One region of the Caballeronia sp. TF1N1 genome, then DNA from elsewhere that is predicted to be linked to it. Evidence: predicted binding sites of a transcription regulator. Region 1 holds the regulator's gene; the other holds the start of a gene.
What was found. Region 1 encodes FliA, which starts transcription of late flagellar genes. Its sites were predicted from a motif close to CTAAAGTTTNNNNNNNNNNNGCCGNTA; they were not measured.
Positions count from the first base shown of each region.

Region 2: a site for FliA is predicted at 5,513-5,539, ahead of motA (flagellar motor stator protein MotA). Genes of this name have one in related genera too.

Region 1 covers NZ_CP084626.1:2,852,509-2,861,494, forward strand. The annotation lists gene LDZ28_RS13400 (arylamine N-acetyltransferase) at 1-88, shown strand, start outside; gene LDZ28_RS13405 (aromatic ring-hydroxylating dioxygenase subunit alpha) at 113-1,096, opposite strand; gene LDZ28_RS13410 (diguanylate cyclase) at 1,300-2,394, shown strand; gene LDZ28_RS13415 (RNA polymerase sigma factor FliA) at 2,489-3,220, opposite strand; gene LDZ28_RS13420 (MinD/ParA family protein) at 3,239-4,159, opposite strand; gene flhF (flagellar biosynthesis protein FlhF) at 4,152-5,936, opposite strand; gene LDZ28_RS13430 (thiamine pyrophosphate-binding protein) at 6,341-8,023, shown strand; gene LDZ28_RS13435 (PepSY domain-containing protein) at 8,102-8,365, shown strand; gene LDZ28_RS13440 (cytochrome b/b6 domain-containing protein) at 8,378-8,938, shown strand.
Region 2 covers NZ_CP084627.1:977,738-986,723, forward strand. The annotation lists gene LDZ28_RS18555 (hypothetical protein) at 23-265, shown strand; gene LDZ28_RS18560 (MFS transporter) at 777-2,087, shown strand; gene LDZ28_RS18565 (MFS transporter) at 2,210-3,667, shown strand; gene LDZ28_RS18570 (hypothetical protein) at 3,774-3,941, shown strand; gene LDZ28_RS18575 (hypothetical protein) at 4,163-4,435, opposite strand; gene LDZ28_RS18580 (helix-turn-helix domain-containing protein) at 4,499-5,380, opposite strand; gene motA (flagellar motor stator protein MotA) at 5,635-6,504, shown strand; gene motB (flagellar motor protein MotB) at 6,538-7,518, shown strand; gene LDZ28_RS18595 (Nramp family divalent metal transporter) at 7,586-8,917, opposite strand.

The DNA of each region.
Region 1 (8,986 bases):
GCTGGCCGTGCTGCAAGACGAGTTCGGCATCCGCCTGCCCGGCGGCGACTTGACGAACTTGCTGGGTCGACTCATCAAGCGCGTTTGATGCGGTGGCTTACCGGCCATCGAATCACGCGCTCGTCGTCCCCCACCCAAACGCCATTCCCGCCAACCATCTCCGATACGCCACCGACATCCGGTCGCACTTCTGATGCAACTCCGCATCGAGCGCGAGCGGCAGCAGCTTCGGCCATTGCGACTCCACGATCGGCGTGTCCTGCAGCAGAATCTCCATATTGAAGTCGTACAGCTCCTCGTCGCTGTGCGAAGTCTCGTCTTCGTGAATGGAAACGAGCCACGCGCGGGTCTCGGTCTGCGTCACGGGCGACGCCACCAGCATGATATGCAGTGCGCCCATTGCCCCCGACGCCATCTTCGTGAGACTCGCAACCAGCGGCCGCTTCACGCGATAAACGTAATCCATCATCGCGCCGCCCTGCCCCGGCAAACCCGCCGGCTGCCAGAAACGGCACTGGCGCGCTTCGAGTCCGTCGGCGCTTTCCACGACTTCATAGTCCGGCACTTCGGTATGCGCATCCTCGCCGAGAATGCCCACGTGCACGAACGAAAAGTGCGCCATGTCCAGGAAGTTTTCGACGACACGCGGCGCGGATGACTTCACCGTCTGCGGCGCAAGGTTGATGCGCCGTCCGCCCGGAATGGCGGCTTCGGGAAAGAAATCGAGCGCGTGCGCGGGCTCGCCGAAGCACATCCACACGACGCCGTATTTCTCCTCGGCGACGAACGCGGTGGCGCACGCGCGTTTCGAAGGCCGAAGCGACGGATTCGACGGAATCAGCACGCACTGACCAAGCGTGTCGTAGCGCCAGCCGTGATACGGACACGCGAGCTGATCGTTCGTCACCGTGCCCAGCGACAGTTGCGCGCCGCGATGCGGACAGTAGTCACGCCAGACATGCGCCACGCCTTCGGCATCGCGCCAGACGACGATGCGCTCATCCGCGACGATGAACGCTCGCGTCGAACCCGCCGGCACGTCATCGCCATTACAGACCGCCAGCCATTCGCCAGCGAGAGAAAAGTCGTCGCTCATAGCACTGAAGCATCCGCAGAAAACGCCGTTAATCATCTGTCCGAGATGCGTTCTTACACGATTCACAGCAGCTTGGCAAAACGTTGCAAAATACCAGTCGTCGAAGACGAACATCGCGACGGGGCCGCAATAAGACAGAAGCGCGACAGCAAAGACACGCGCAAAAGACCATAACAGCAAGAAATCACCACCAGGGGTTCGGTATGGAGCAGGCGCATCAACCGGCACGCCGGGCCTATGCCTTCGCATGGTCCGGCAACCGGAATCCCGAACGCGAGCAAGCCATGCTGCGTATCGGGATGGGAGCGGCAGTTCTGCTGGCTTATGCGGTGTATGCGTGGCGGCACCCTTCGGCCAACGCGTCGCTGATCACGCGGTTGATCGCGCTCTACGTGTCCTACGGTGCAATCACACTATTGCTCGTCAGCCGGATGATGGCGCTGTCCAACGTCCGGCTCGTCATCACCACTATCCTCGATCAGGCGTTGCTCGGCGCCATGCTCTTTCTCTGCGGCACGCTCGCCTTGCCGCTGCTGTGGGTGGTGTTCTGGTTTCTGATCGGCTCGGGATGCCGCTACGGCAAGCGCACGCTCGCCATTTCGTGCGCGATGGCGCTCGTCGCGATCGTCGCGCTGGCGTTGTGGCAACCGTGGTGGGTGGCAAACCGCGCCGCCGCGCTCGGGCTCGCGCTGAGCGTGCTGGGCGCGTCGGTGTATCTGAGCGTGCTGGTCGACAGGCTTGGCAGCGCGAATCGCGTGCTGGCGCGGCAGGCATCGACGGACCCGCTCACGGGCCTCTATAACCGTTACGCGCTCGAACAAACCGTGAATCGCGCGATGTCCGCGCCCGAAGCCGCCGACGCGAATACCAGCGCACTGCTACTGATCGATCTCGACGGCTTCAAGGGCGTGAACGATACCTACGGTCACGCGGTCGGCGACGTGCTGTTGCAGTCGTTCGCGCAATTGCTTGCACGGCGCATGCGCAAGACCGACACCATCGCGCGGCTGGGCGGCGACGAGTTCGTCGTGCTCGCGCGCAACATGCGCGATCGCAGCGCGGTGCTCACGCTCACCGATGGCATCCATTCGGCGCTCGCCGACCTCACGCTGGTGCAGGAGCGGCCAGTGAGCGTATCGGCGAGTATCGGCGCCTGCTTGCTGTCGAGCGCGGCAGAAGCGCATGACGCCGATATCACCGCCGTGCTGAGAGCCGCCGATCGCGCGATGTATCGCGCAAAGAGTCTCGGCGAAGGCAAGACGGTGTTCGCCGAGGCGCGCGACTTCGAGATGCATTGAGCCCATCCGCGCGCATTCGAGCGCCTTTGCAAAGGCAAAAGCAAAAAGCGCGCGGCCCCGGTTCGGGGCTTCGCGCGCCTCTACAACTCGGAACTCAAGCCTCGACGCTAGTCCACGACTGTTCCCGCAGCTTCGCACGCAAACGCGCCACGGCCTGGCTATGCAACTGGCACACGCGCGACTCGCTCACTTCCATCACCGCGCCGATTTCGCGCAGGTTGAGGCCCTTCTCGTAGTACAAGCTCATGAGCAGCTTCTCGCGCTCCGGCAACTTGTCGATGGCTTCGATCAGCGCGCCGCGCAGACTGTCGTCCAGAAGCGCCGACAGCGGGTCCGAACGATCGACGCAGTAACGGTCGAGGAACGGCTCGTCGTCCGCCGAGCGGTCGAAGTCTTCGTAATAGATCAACTGGCTGCCGTGCAAGTCCTGCAGCATCGACTGATACTCGTCGAGCGGCATCTTCATGTGCTCGGCGACTTCGGTCTCGCTGGCCGAACGGCCAAGGTTCTGTTCCACCTTGTGTACCGCCGACTCCACTTCGCGCGATGTCTTGCGCATGCTGCGTGGCAACCAGTCGTTGGCGCGCAACTCGTCGAGCATGGCGCCGCGAATACGCTGACTTGCGTAGGTTTCGAACTGGGCGCCCTGATCTTCCTTGTAGCGGCTAGCCGCATCGAGGAGGCCAATCATGCCGGCCTGGATCAGATCGTCGAGATCGACGCTCGCCGGCATTTTGGCGACGAGCTGGAGTCCGAGGCGGCGAACGAGCGGCGCATATTTCGTAAGCACGTCGGACTGCGAGAGTTTGCCTTGGGCGTTATACATCCTGTTCACCTTTCAATATCACATCGACGCCGTGCTGCTCATTGCATGATCGGAAAACGCCGCCGCTCGGTGCGCCGCTTTCCGTCCGCTTTCACCAGACTCGCCAACCGGAATGTGCGCGTCGTACTGGCTCGCTTCGTCGCCGCGCGAAAACGGCGCGGGACGCATCGGCCAGTGCAGCAGCTCGGCTGCGATGTAGCGGTAGTCGCGCGCCGCGGCCGTAGCCGGAAACGCTTCCACCGCACACCGAGAGAGCTCCCTCGCCCGAGCGACGCGCGCATCCTCGGACACATACCCTGCCTGCACGAGCGAAACGGCCAGATAACGGCTCGCGACACCCGAGAGGTTGTCGAACGCGACCGCTGCATCGGCTGCGTCCTGCACGTGATTCATCAGCACGCGGAACTGGCCGATCGCGTGGGCGTAGTGCAAGCGCTTCATGCACGCATACGCCTCGGTGATCGCCGACGCGGCTACCCGCGTCACTATCAGAAAGTCATGCGCCTGCGCCGCGAGCGACGAGAGCGCGCCATTACGATCGAGTTGCGCATCGATCAGCACGATATCCGCGGGGCCGTCGAGCAGCGCGCGTGCTTGCGCCGCATCGTGGCTGATACGTTCATCGCGCGGTGCGGCGATCAGCGAAAAACCCATCGGCGTGCGCACCGCGACATCCTGCAGTTCGCGACGGCCGGACATCACCGCCGAGAGCGCGCCCGCGCCATCCACACCCGCCATGCGGCTGACCGAGCCCGCGTTATGCCGCTCGTCGATGACGAGCACATCCTTGCCATGCACGGACAACGCCGCGCCGAGGTTCACTACCGCCGACGTGCAACCGATGCCCGCCGGTCCGCCCACTACAGCCACCACGCGAGAACTGGCGCGCGTCAGCAGCCTTCTCAGGCCTTCAGCCTGATCGAGCACGAACTTATCCAAAATGGACTCCATGCAGTTCGGTCGTGGCGCGTGCGGACAGTGCGGACAGAAGCGCCGGCACATCGTCGTCTTGCGGCACGAAAGGCGAGCCATCGCGCGGAATGCAGAACGCGCTCTTGATGAGGAAACGCTTGGTTGCGACGTACAAGTTCTCCGGCACCTTCTGACCGGTCGATACGTAATGCACCGGCAGCTTGTAGCGGATGACCGTATCGAGCACGCTGCCGAGGTTGGTCGCCTCGTCGAGCTTGGTCAGAATGCAGCCCGCGAGCGGCGGCTGGTCCGGCGCACTCTTGTAGGCCTGCACGACTTCGTTGAGCGTGTCGCCGTGGCTCGTGGCGTTCAGCAGCAACAAGCGTTGCACCGGCTGACCCGTGCCGCACAGCATCGCGATCTGGTCGGAGACCGTGCGATCGCGCTGGCTCATGCCGATCGTGTCGATCAGCACGATATGTTTGTTGCGCAGTTCGGAGAGCGCGAGTTGCAGGTCAGCGCCGTCCTTTACCGCGTGCACCGACACGCCGAGAATCTTGCCGAAGATGCGCAGTTGTTCATGCGCGCCGATCCGGTAGCTGTCCGTCGTCAGGAGCGCGACCTTGCTGGCGCCGAAGCGCATCACGCAGCGCGCCGCGAGCTTTGCCGTGGTCGTCGTCTTGCCGACGCCCGTCGGGCCCATCAGCGCGAACACGCCGCCGCGTTCCATCAACGCGTCTTCGCTCGGCATCACCGGCAGATTCGATTCGAGAACTTGCTGCACCCATTCGAGCGCGTTTTCCACGTTCTCCATCGACGGCATGTTGTCGATCACCATGCGCACGAGTTGCGCGGAGAAACCGGCGGCGAAGAGGCGCTTGGTCAAGGCCGAGTTGGTCGGGTTGCGGCGCTGGCGGTCGCCCCACAGCAAACCCGAGAAGTGCTCTTCCATCATCTCGCGCATCGACGAGAGTTCGTTCATCACCGTTTCGTTGACGACTTGCTCCATGCGCGTGCGGATGGCTTCGGTCACGACGGCTGCGGCATTAGCCGGCAAGCCTTCGAAATTGCCCGATGCGGCCGGCGCTTCGTCGGCGGGTTGCGGTGCTGCGTTGATCTTCTGTGCGGCGCGGCGTGCGGCGACTTGCGCGGCTTCACGCGCCCAGTCGGGCGTTTCGATCTTTGCGTGCGCTTGCGCGGCGGGTGCGGCAGGCGCGGCGGCAACCGGTTGCGCGGCGGCTTGTGCACGCGGCGCTTGCTGGCGCGGTGCGTCGGCTGCCTTGACCGATACCGGCACGCCCATGCCGCGTGCAATTGCGGCGGACGGCGTCAGCGGCCGGTTCGACGGCACCGAAGCCTGTTGCGCGATACGGCGCGCATGTTCGATCAACCACGGATTGGAATCGGCCATCGTGCGCGGTGCTTCCATGCGCTCTTCGTCGGCTTGCTCGTCGAAATCGTCGGCGTCGGCGGTGTTGCCGAAGACGGAGGAGAAAACATCGCCGCTGGCGTAGGGGTTCATCGGAGAGCTGGGAGCGGCGGCCTGCTGCTTCATCGCGGCGGCTGCGGCTTGTGCAAGCGCGGCGCGCGGCGTGGCGCTGGCGAACGGCGCGGCGGCGGCTTGTTCGCGTGCGGCCTTCGCGGGCGAGATCGAAGCGAGATCGCTATCCGCGACACCGACGATTTCCACCGATCCATCGTCGAGCGTGCGGTTGGACAACACCACGGCATCGGGTCCGAGCGCTTCACGGACCTGGCGCAGAGCGTCACGACTGTTCGCGCCGATGAATTTACGAATGTTCAAACTGGCCCCCGATGAGGATAAATGCAGCGATATTTGCGAGGCGAGCACCCTTTGGTTATTTCCGTGCCCGCTTTTCAGTGAAGCCATTATTGCGAAGATCACTTCGGGCCTATCGCTGGATAAAGGGTGTGAAAGAGGGGTATTTCGACTGATGGAAACAACCCGGCCGTGCGGATTGCGTCGCGCGTCATGCGGGAAAAAATGCCGGTCTGGCACGATCGACGCGACGGGACGAGAGATGTCGCTTGGCGGTTTGTCCGGCTGTGAGGCGCGCGGCGGCAGGCGCGTTGCGCGCCAAGGCGGCCGGACTGCATCAGCCAGAGTCCCATCCAGCGGCGTAAGCTACGGTCTGCGGCTCGAAACCCGGGCTCACCGATGCTCACTGACAAAGGAGACTTGTTCGCATGGCATCCGCTTCTCATGGCCAGACCACCGGCGCGCGTCTGGTTGTCGATGCGCTCGTTCATCACGGTGTCGAACGCGTGTTCTGCGTGCCGGGCGAGAGCTTTCTCGCCGTCCTGGATTCGCTGCACGACGAAACCAGCCAGATACAGACGATCGTCTGCCGCCACGAAGCCGGCGCGGCGAACATGGCCGAGGCGGTCGGCAAGCTGACGGGGCGTCCGGGCGTGGCTATCGTCACGCGCGGGCCGGGCGCGACGCACGCGTCCATCGGCGTGCACACCGCTTTCCAGGACTCGACGCCGATGATCCTGCTGATCGGCCAATGCGCGCGGGATCACATGGATCGCGAGGCGTTTCAGGAAATCGACTATCGGCGCATGTTCGGGCAAATGGCGAAGTGGGTCGCGCAAATCGACGATCCGCGCCGCGTGCCGGAGTATCTGAGCCACGCGTTCCATGTCGCGACGGCGGGACGTCCTGGCCCGGTCGTGCTGGCGTTACCCGAAGACATGCTGACCGAAGCGTGCGACGCGGCGCCGCCCGTGCCGCGCTATCAGCGCGTCGCGGCGGCGCCGTCGCAGGCGCAGATCGAGCGCGTGCGCGAACTGCTCGCCAACGCGAAGACACCGTTCGTGATCGCGGGCGGCAGCGGCTGGACCGCCGAGGCGACGCAGGACTTCGCGCGCTTCATCGAGCGCTGGCAGTTGCCGGCGGGATGCGCGTTCCGCTATCAGGACACGCTTCATAACGAGCATCCGAATTACGCGGGCGATGTCGGGCTCGGCATCAATCCGGCGCTGGGCGCGCGCGTGCGCGAAGCGGACGTGCTCTTCGTTCTCGGCCCGCGCATGGGTGAATCGACGACGGGCGGCTACACGCTGCTCGACATCCCGAAGACGAAGCAGACGCTGATTCACGTGCATCAGGGCGCGGAGGAACTGGGCCGCGTGTATAGCGCCGATCTGCCGATCGTCTCCGGCATGCCCGAGATTGCGTCGATGCTTGCCGCGCTCGAACCACCCGCGCAGATCGCGTGGTCGGGCAGCGCCGAGACGGCGCACGCCGCGTATCTCGAATGGCGCAAGCCGCGCCCCATGCTCGGCGATGTCCAGCTCGGCGAGATCATGCGCACGCTTTCGGAGCGCCTGCCCGAAGACGCGATTCTCACCAACGGCGCGGGCAACTACGCGACCTGGCTGCATCGGCATTATTCGTATCGGCACTTCCGCTCGCAAGTTGCGCCGACGAGCGGTGCGATGGGTTACGGCGTGCCCGCGGCCATCGCGGCGAAGTCGCTGTATCCGCAGCGCACGGTGATCGCGTTCGCGGGCGATGGCTGCTTCATGATGTCGAGCCACGAACTCGCCACGGCGATGCAGTACCAGCTGCCGGTGATTTTCGTGGTCGTGAACAACGGGCAGTTCGGCACGATCCGCATGCATCAGGAGCGGCACTATCCGCATCGGGTCCATGGCACGGGGCTGACGAACCCCGACTTCGCGGCTTATGCGCGCGCGTTCGGGGCGCACGGCGAGCGGGTCGAATCGACGGAGCAGTTCATGCCGGCGTTCGAGCGCGCTGTGAGTTCCGGATTGCCCGCGGTGATCGAGATTCGGATTCCGGCGGATCAGAGCACGCCGGGCGCGACGCTCGAACAGATTCGGGAGCAGGGGAAGCGCTGAGGGATAGCTTTCGATTGACTTGCGATGTCCTTCCGGTGGAAGTAGAGTGTTCGGACTTCAAACCACCGGGAGTCGACGATGTTCAAGGTACTGGCTTTGTCATTGGCAATGGGTTTCTCCGGCGCCGCGTTCGCGAAGGCGGACTGCACGGCGCATCCCAAGAGCGAGTGGATCAAGGAGTCGGACGCCAAGGCGCAACTCGAAGCGCAGCGCTACAAGATCCGCAAGTTCAAGATCGATGGCAACTGCTATGAAATCTACGGGCACGACAAGAATGGCAAGAAGGTCGAGATCTACTACGACACCAAGACGCTGGCTGTCGTGAAATCGGAAGTCGAATAAGCGCGCTTCGTCATGTCTGCCAAGACCGGCCCTCGCGTGAAGGTCTGGGATCTTTGGGTCCGGCTCACACACTGGATCGTGGCGGGCGTCGTTTCATGGAATCTTTTTGGGCCAACAGACCAGACGCATCGAGTGCTTGGCTATATCGCGGCGGGGTTGGTGCTGGCGCGTATCGTGTGGGGTTTCGTCGGTTCGCGGCATGCGCGCTTTGCCGCCTGGTGGCCGGGCGCCGCGCAGCTTCGTACCTATCTCCGTTCGCTTGCAGCGGGCAAGCCCCTACATCATGTCTCGCATAATCCATTGGGCGCGTTGATGGCCGTTGCGTTGTGGTTCCTGGTACTGGCGCTCGCGGTATCCGGCTGGATCATGCGGCTCGATGCCTTCTGGGGCGAAGACTGGCCACAAGAGATCCACACATGGCTGTCTTATCTGATCGAAATATGCGTGTGCGTGCATGTCGTCGCGGCGGTGTCGATGAGCTTGTGGACACGAGAGAATTTAATCGGCGGGATGGTGACGGGACTCAAGCGCGTTAAACAGCACGATGAAAGCGATCGAGCAACTGATGCCTAAGCGCGTCAGATTCAGCTAATCGGCAAATGACTGATAGATCGCTTGAGA
Region 2 (8,986 bases), on a different contig from region 1:
CCGCGCCATAAAGGAGAAGAACGTGAAAACAAAACATACACCTGGACCGTGGAATCCAAGTGTTGAGACCGGATTTGTTTATTCCGTTCACCACTGTCTTATCGCCGAAGTCTATTCGGGCGACGGTCACGGGCAGCAATCTGCCAACGCTCGCTTGATAGCAGCAGCGCCTGAGTTGCTCGAAGTGCTGATCGCCATAAACGATTACGTCAGCAACCCGATCGCATTTTCCGGTTCGGCGGATAAAGGAGAAGAACGTGAGTGAGAAGAACAAAGATGGCCCGGCGTTTCGATCAGTTATCCCGCTTGTTACAGAAAATTCAAAGCGTGTACCGCTTGAGCCAACTCGCGAAATGATTGACGTAAATACAGGCGGCATTCTGGGCAGACCTGTTTCCCTTTCCCATCGGACTCATCCGAATTTGTCAACGCATGTGACGATTTCGACACCGTGTCGCACGCACAACCATCTCGAAAATAGATCGGCCGTTCTGCCGGAGGTGGCCTTTCATCCTGTAACATCGCGCGTCTGGCTTGAACGTCCCCGTTTGCGAGCTCTTACCGATGTCTCGCAAAGGAACGCTGCCGCGCGACTCCGAGTCGTTCGCGCAGCGCGGCCGCCGGGCGCGATACGACAATGCGTCCGTCGGGCTCATCATCCGGTCCTTGATTCGCGCTCACCCGGCGCGTCTTGAAAAGCCGCAGGACAACGCCTCTTCTTGCGCGGCACGTCCCGACACGTGCGCGGCTCTTTTCATTTACGGGTTCTTTTTTCGATGCACGCAACACCTCTGCCCGGCGCCTCGGACACCACGAGCGCCGCAGGCCGCCGTCTCACGCGCGGCGACTATAAAACGCTCACCCTCGCCGCACTTGGCGGCGCTCTCGAGTTCTACGACTTCATCATTTTCGTGTTCTTCGCGCCGGTGATCGGCCAGCTGTTCTTTCCCGCCACGATTCCTGACTGGCTGCGGCAACTGCAGACTTTCGGCATCTTCGCGGCGGGTTATCTTGCCCGGCCGCTGGGCGGTATCGTCATGGCGCATTTCGGCGATCTGCTCGGCCGCAAACGTATGTTCACGCTCTCCGTGCTGCTGATGTCGGTGCCGACGCTCCTGATGGGCCTGCTGCCCACTTACGCTTCGATTGGCATGATGGCGCCCGTTCTGCTGCTCCTCTTTCGCGTGATGCAAGGCGCGGCCGTCGGCGGCGAAGTGCCTGGCGCGTGGGTTTTCGTGTCGGAGCACGTGCCGAATCGTCATGTCGGCTACGCGTGCGGCACGCTCACGGCGGGACTGACGGCCGGCATTCTGCTCGGTTCGCTGGTCGCGACCGCGATCAACAAGAGCTTCGCGCCGGCGCAAGTCGCGGACTTCGCGTGGCGTCTGCCGTTCCTGCTCGGCGGATTATTCGGGCTGTGCTCGGTGTATCTGCGACGCTGGCTGCATGAAACGCCCGTGTTCGCCGAACTGCAAAAGCGCAAGTCGCTTGCCGCCGAGATTCCGCTCAAAGCCGTGCTGCGGGATCATGGCCGCGCCGTGATCGTGTCGATGCTGCTCACGTGGATGCTTTCCGCGGCTATCGTCGTGGTCATTCTGATGACGCCGACGCTCGTGCAGAAGCAATTCCACATCGCGCCGGCGACCGTGCTCGCGGCCAATTGCGTGGCGACGCTGTTCTTGACCATCGGTTGCGTGCTGGCGGGCGCGATTGCGGGGCGCATCGGCGCGGGCAGGACGATTTTCATCGGCGCGATTGCGCTCGGCGTGTCGTATTACCTGCTGTTCCGGCAAGTTTCGCTCGATACGTCCGTGCTCTTGCCGTGGTACGCGTGCGCGGGCTTCACGGTTGGCGTGATCGGCGCGATTCCGTTCGTCATGGTGAAAGCGTTTCCGCCCGCCATTCGCTTTTCGGGCATCTCGTTTTCGTACAACGTCGCCTATGCCGTTTTCGGCGGACTCACGCCGATCGTCGTTTCGCTGATGATGAAATCCAGTCCGATGGCGCCCGTGATCTACGTCTGCGCGCTGTGCGCGGTGGGCGCGGTGACTACGCTGTTTATCCGGGAAGCGGCGGTCGAGGCCTGAACGGCGGGCCTGATCCGATCACGCAACGCGCACTCCCCGTGAGTGCGCTTTTTTCGCCTTGAACCGCCACGTTTCACCCGTGCCTGAAACATCGAGCGTGCGCCGCGTCTAGCATTGAGGGCATGAACTCGAACCTCGATCTCGATCCCAAAACGTCGCGCCTGAGCGCGCGTCAGGTGCTCATCGTTGCCGCCACCAGCGTCGGCTTCGTCGTCTCGCAACTCGATGTATCCATCGTCAATGTGGCGCTGGCGAGTATCGGTCACGACCTGCACGCGAACGTCGCGAGTCTGCAATGGACCATCGATAGCTACGCGCTCGCCTTTTCCGCGCTGATGCTTTCCGCCGGCTCGCTCGGCGATCGCATCGGCGCGCGGCGGCTGTTTGCGGGCGGGCTCGCCTTGTTCGCGCTGGCGTCGCTCGCGTGCGCGTTCTCGCGCGATGCCCCGCAGTTGATCGCGGCCCGCGCGCTGCAAGGAATCGGCGCGGCGGCGATGCTGCCCAATTCGCTCGCGCTGCTCAACGCAGCCTGCGGTCACGATCCGCGTTTGCGCGCGCGCGCGGTGGGTCTGTGGACGGCTGCGGGCTCGATTTCGATCGCGGCCGGGCCGATCGTCGGCGGTGTGCTGATCGCGGCGTTCGGCTGGCGCAGCATCTTCTGGGTCAACGTGCCGATCTGTGCGGCGGGCATAGCGGCGACGCTCGCGTGGGTCCGCGAAACACCCGCGCAACCTGGAAGCGGTCGCGGCGCGCGCGGTATCGACCTGCCCGGTCAGGCGCTTGCCGTGATCGCGCTCACGGCGCTCGTCGGCGCGGTCATCGAGATGCGGCCGCTCGGACTCACGCATCCGCTCGTGCTCGGCGGGGTTGCGCTGGCGTTGCTGGCGGGCGCGTCGTTCGTCGTGATCGAAGGCCGCACACGCTCGCCGATGCTTCCGCTCGCGCTCTTCAAGGAGCGCACCTTCAGCGCGGCGGTGGTGTTCGGTATCGGCGTGAATCTTACCTACTATGGGATGGTGTTCGTGCTGAGTCTGTACTTGCAGCGCGTGCTCGGACATACGCCCTTGCAGACCGGTCTCGCTTTTCTGCCGCTGACGGGCGGCTTTCTGCTGTCGAATCTGGCGAGCGGACCGGTCGTCGCGCGTTTCGGCTCGCGTGCGCCGATGATCGCCGGCGCGCTTATCGACGCCGCCGGTTTCGCGGCGCTCGTTTTCGTCGATGCCCACACGCCCACGCTCGCGCTCATCGTGCCGTTCCTCCTGATTCCAACCGGCATGGGCGTCGCGGTTCCGGCAATGACCACCGCGCTTCTCGGCACGGTCGGTCAGGAGCGCGCGGGCACGGCGTCCGCAGTATTGAATACGGCGCGGCAGGCGGCGGGCGCAATCGGCGTGGCGGCATTCGGCGCGCTCGCGGGACATGGCGAAGGCGGCGCGGCAACGGCGCAGATCGTCGATGCGGTGCGCTGGTCGGCGGGCATATCCGTCGCGCTTCTAGTCTGCGCTTGCTTCAGCGGGTTTCTCGTGCGCGATGCGCGTGGCAATCGCCCGGTGAGCGCGGCTCGGCAGGCGACGGAGTAGTGCGACGAGACTCGGGAACGCGCGTTGCAGACGCATGAGGGACGCCCGGCATCGACGAAACCGTGCCGGTCACACACGAACTGCATACTCTGGAGAACACCCCATCATGTCGACGATGCCCCGCTCACCCGAAGAGCCGATGGAACCGGACCCGGACAAGCTGCTCGACCCCGACGCGGCGCCGAATCCCGATGATCCGGACATGCCCGATGGCCCGGATTCAGCGACGCCACTCGTTCCCGCCGATCCGAGGAATGGGCAGCCGCGCCTTTGAACACGCGCGTTGTTCGAGCGGCGCTGCTTTCGTGAAACGGACCGCGCGGCTCCGCTGAATTCCGGCGCCGGTCGAGGTCACGCCTAACTGACCGCAGAGACGGCAGACCGAGAGCCTAAGCAGCGCGCTGTCTGGCTCGCACTATCTTCCAAACACAGAAAGCACAACGCCCGCGCGACCGAACATCCCCGCGCGGGCGTTGTTTACTGTCTAAACCAAAATTACAAATTCGTAGTTTGCACGGCACCCGTCTGCAGGGCGCGCTCGATCAAGCCTTCCTCCTGCGCCCGCTTCACGGCATCCGCGACGAACGTATCCGGCGCCTCGACTTCCGCTTTGATGGCACCGATAATGCCGCCCGCCTCCACGATCACGAGCGATTCCGCCGAATCCGCCCGGCTGATGATGACGCGCCGGGGACCGCCGCCGTCCGCGATACTCGCGCAGAACTGCATGCTTTGCCCGCCGATTACTTGTTCGAATGTTTGAATCATCGCTGTCTTCCGCGTTGGTTGGACAAAAGCCATGGTTAGCCGCTTCGCTAAAACGCCGCGTGCTCATTCATTGATTCGCGCCGCGTCGTCAGGTTCAATTTTGTAAGCTGATGGCCGTGAGCGCAACGACATCTCCGCGAGCGCAGTAGCCGTAAATTCGTCGGCGGGAAAAAATGCCTCGATTGCCAACTCGGATAGCGTGATGTCTACCGGCGTGCCGAATACCGTCGTCGTGCTCAGAAACGACAGTGTGCCGTGCGGCGTCAAAAGGCGCAGCGGCACGACCACGGGATCGAGTTCGGCACTCCTCGCCTTACCGGCATGCGGCGGCGTTGGATACGCCTCGAGTTCCACGAGCAGCGCGGCGAGCGTGGCGTCTCCAGAAACCTCGATCTGCCGACGCACACGCGCCAGTAGATGCCCGCGCCATTCGTGCCAGTTCTCGATTGCGTGAGCCAAGCCCTGTGGATGCAGCGACAAGCGCAGCACGTTCACGGGCGGCGCGAGTAGCGACGCATCCGCCGCGAGCGCAACCAGCGCCGCCACGGCGGCGTTGCCAGCAATCATCGTCCAGTGACGATCGACGGCCAACGCCGGATACGGCTCGTGTCCCTTGAGCACGAGTTCGACGGCACGGCGCGCGGCATCGAGTTGCGGATCGGCGAACGGGCGTTCGCGATATAGCGGCGCATAACCCGCCGCCATCAGAAGCGTATTGCGCTCGCGCAGCGGCACATCGAGTTGCTCGGCCAGGCGCATGAGCATCTCGCGGCTCGGCAGCGATCGCCCTGATTCGATGAAACTCAGATGACGCGTCGATACCTCAGCGTCGCCAGCCAGGTCGAGCTGGCTCATGCGCCGTTTCTGGCGCCATTCACGCAACAGCGCGCCGACCGTCGCGCGCGGCGCGACACTCGATGCAACGAACGCAAGAGTCGAATTCATGCCGCCGATGTTAGTCGATTCGTCCATCCGCGATCCATTACCTCACGCGTAATGACCGGTCAAAGTTGCGTCGAATGCGCTCGTAACATTTACCTCGCAAACCATTGCGCAGAAATCTTTGCGCGCGTAACCCTAAATCTCGGGTGGTCCGCGCCGTTAAAAGCCATCAACAAGCCAATAAAGTTTCGCGTGCCGTGCGTGTCTCATGTCGAGCTCGCAGTGCTCGCGACGCCCTGACTTCTTGCGGAGAGATCATGTTTGTCATTATCGGTTGGGTAGTGGTCATCGGTTCGGTGATCGGGAGTTTTATCGGCGTCGGCGGGCATCTGGCGGCGCTGGTTCAGCCGTTCGAGTTGCTGTGTATTTTCGGGGCGGCAATCGGCGCGTTCGTCGTGTCGAATCCGACCGCAACGCTCAAGAAGACCTTGCAAGGTCTGCCGAAGGCCTTCAAGGGCGGCGCCTACACGAAAGAGAAATACCTTGCGCTGATCGCGCTGCTCTATGAGCTGCTGCAAAAGGCCCGCAAGGAAGGGATGATGGCGCTCGAAGCCGACGTCGATGCTCCCGAAGCCAGCCCCGTGTTCCAGAAGTACGAACACGTGATGAACGATCATCATCTGCTCGAATTCATCGTCGACTATCTGCGCATGATGTCCGCAGGCAACGTCAACGCGATGGAAATGCAGGACCTGATGGACGAAGAACTCGAAACGCATCACACCGAAAGCGCCATTGCCGGTAACGCAATTCAGAAGATGGCGGACGGCTTGCCGGCGTTCGGTATCGTCGCGGCGGTGATGGGCGTGGTGCACACCATGGGCTCGGTCGGCGCCGCGCCCGCCGTGCTCGGCGAGATGATCGCGGGTGCGCTCGTCGGAACCTTCCTCGGCATTCTGCTCGCATACGGTTTCTTCGGACCGCTCGCTGACTTGCTCAACGCAAAGGGCGCGGCCGAAGCCAAGCCGTTCCAGTGCGTGAAGTCCGTGTTGCTCGCGTCGATGAACGGCTACGCGCCGACCATCGCCGTCGAGTTCGGCCGCAAGGTGCTCTTCACGGCGGACCGTCCGAGTTTCAAGGAACTGGACGACGCCGTGCGCGCCACCAAGATGCCGAAGTCCGCTTAAAGCCGCTCGCGCTCATTACCGGAAAACACGTTCATGGCTGAGAAACCTTCACGCGATCCGCTGCAATCCGTGCTCGCGCCGACCATCATCGTGCGCCGCAAGAAGAAGGCGCACGGACACGGTCATCATGGCGGCGCATGGAAGATTGCCTACGCCGACTTCGTCACCGCGATGATGGCCTTCTTTCTCTTGATGTGGCTGCTGGGCTCCACGTCGAAGTACGACAAGGAAGGCATCGAGGACTACTTCAACACACCGCTCTCCGCGCTCTTCGGCAACGACGGCGGCGCATCCGCGCACACGAGCGTGATTCCAGGCGGCGGACGCGATTTGTCGAGCACGCGTCCCGGCGAAGGCAAGAAGAGCCAGACTCAGCCGGTGCCGCCGCAAATCGCGCGTGCCGCCGTCGCCGCGGACGACATGCAGCGCCTGCAGCAACTGAAGCAGAAGCTGCAAGCGCTGATCGAACAGACGCCTGCATTGAAAGCGTTCAAGGATCAGATTCGGATCGCGATCACGAGCGAAGGCTTGCGTATCGAGATTGTCGATTCGCTCAAGCGGCCCATGTTCGCGTCGGGCAGCTTCAAGCTCGAAAGCTACGTGACGACGATTCTCACGAATATCGGCGCGTCGTTGAATGACGTCGATAACCGCGTGTCTATCGCCGGTCACACGGACGCCGTGCCCTACTCCGGCAATCAGACGGGCTACTCGAACTGGGAGCTGTCGAGCGAGCGTGCCAACTCCGCGCGCCGGGCGCTGGTCAGCGGCGGCATGAAGGAAAGCAAGATTCTTCAGGTGCGCGGTCTCGCCGATGCACTGCCGCTCAATAAGGACGTTGCCGACGAACCGACCAACCGCCGTATCAGTATTCTCGTGCTGAACAAGGCTGCGGAACAGGCATTCTTCCGCGATGGCGGCCGCACGACGGTGGATCAGACCTTGCCTCCCGAAACCGCGATTCCGGCGGCCGTGGCGGCGAAATCGACCGCACCGGCAGCGGTGGTCAAGTAAGCTCCAGCCTTCATCGACAGATGCGCCATGCACGAATCACGCGTGCATGGCGCTTTCTTTTATGCGCTCAGGAAAGCCAGTCGCTCACGGTCTGCACGACGAGCCACACATTCGCCACGCTGATCACGACGAACAAGAGCCACGCCAGCAGCTTCGTGGTCATGGCATTGGCGAACTCGCCCATCAGCGTGCGATCGCTCGTCATGCGAATGAGCGGCCACAATGCAAACGGCAATTGCAGGCTCAGCACGACCTGACTCGCGACCAGCAGCTTGCCGACCGCGCCGTTGCCCATCGCATACACGCCGATCAGCGCGGGCACGAGCGCGAGCGCACGCGTGATGAAACGCCGCTGATAGCACGGAATCTTCAAGTGCAGGAAGCCTTCCATGATGACCTGGCCCGCGATGGTGCCGGTAAACGTCGAGCTTTGTCCCGAAGCGAATAGCGTCACCGCGAAGAGAACCGCGGCCAGCCCGGTGCCGACGATAGGCGCCAGCAGCTTGTAGGCATCTTCGATCTCGGTGACTTGCGTATGCCCTGTCGCATGAAACGCCGATGCCGCGAGAATCAGAATTGCCGCGTTGATGAGCAACGCAAGCACGAGCGCGACGATAGTGTCGATGCGTGACAAGCCGATGGCCGACGCCAGGCTCTTCTTATCGCGCTGAACCACGCGCGTTTGCACGATCGACGAATGCAGATAGAGGTTATGCGGCATCACGGTTGCGCCGAGAATGCCGATGGCGAGATACAGCGGCTCGCGCTGCGAGAAGAGGCTGATCGAAGGCACGAGACCTGCGGCGACCGAAGCCCAATGCGGCTTCACGAGCACGAGTTCGACAATATAACCAAGCCCGATGGTCGCAATCAAACCCAGCATGATGGCTTCGAGATCGCGAAAGTTCTTGCCCTTGAGACCGAGCACGATGAGCGTATCGAACGCGGTGAAGATCACGCCCCACATCAGCGAGCAGCCAAACAGCAAGTGAAACGCGAGCGCACCGCCGAGCACTTCGGCGAGATCGCACGCGATGATCGAGAGTTCGGCGAGCGCCCATTGCGCATGAGCGACGGGCTTTGCGTAGCGTTCGCGTGATAGCTGCGCGAGATCGCGTCCGGTGACAATGCCGAGGCGCATCGACAGACATTGCAGCACCATCGCCGCAAGGCTCGAAAGCACGACCACGAAAAGCAGGTCGTAGCCATAGCGCGATCCGGCTTCGATATCGGTGGCCCAATTGCCCGGGTCCATATAACCGATGGAGATGAGCAGCCCCGGCCCCGCGAACTGCAGCAGCTTTTTCCAGGACGACGCGCCAGGCGCGACGGCGACGGAGCCTTTGACTTCAGACGGACAGAATGGCGCGGTGGCCGTGGTCGGCAGCTTGAACGGCAATTGACGGTCCCGGTGTCGATGTTTAAACGAAAGATGTTTGAACGAAAGCGAGCGTCACTGAAACGAACC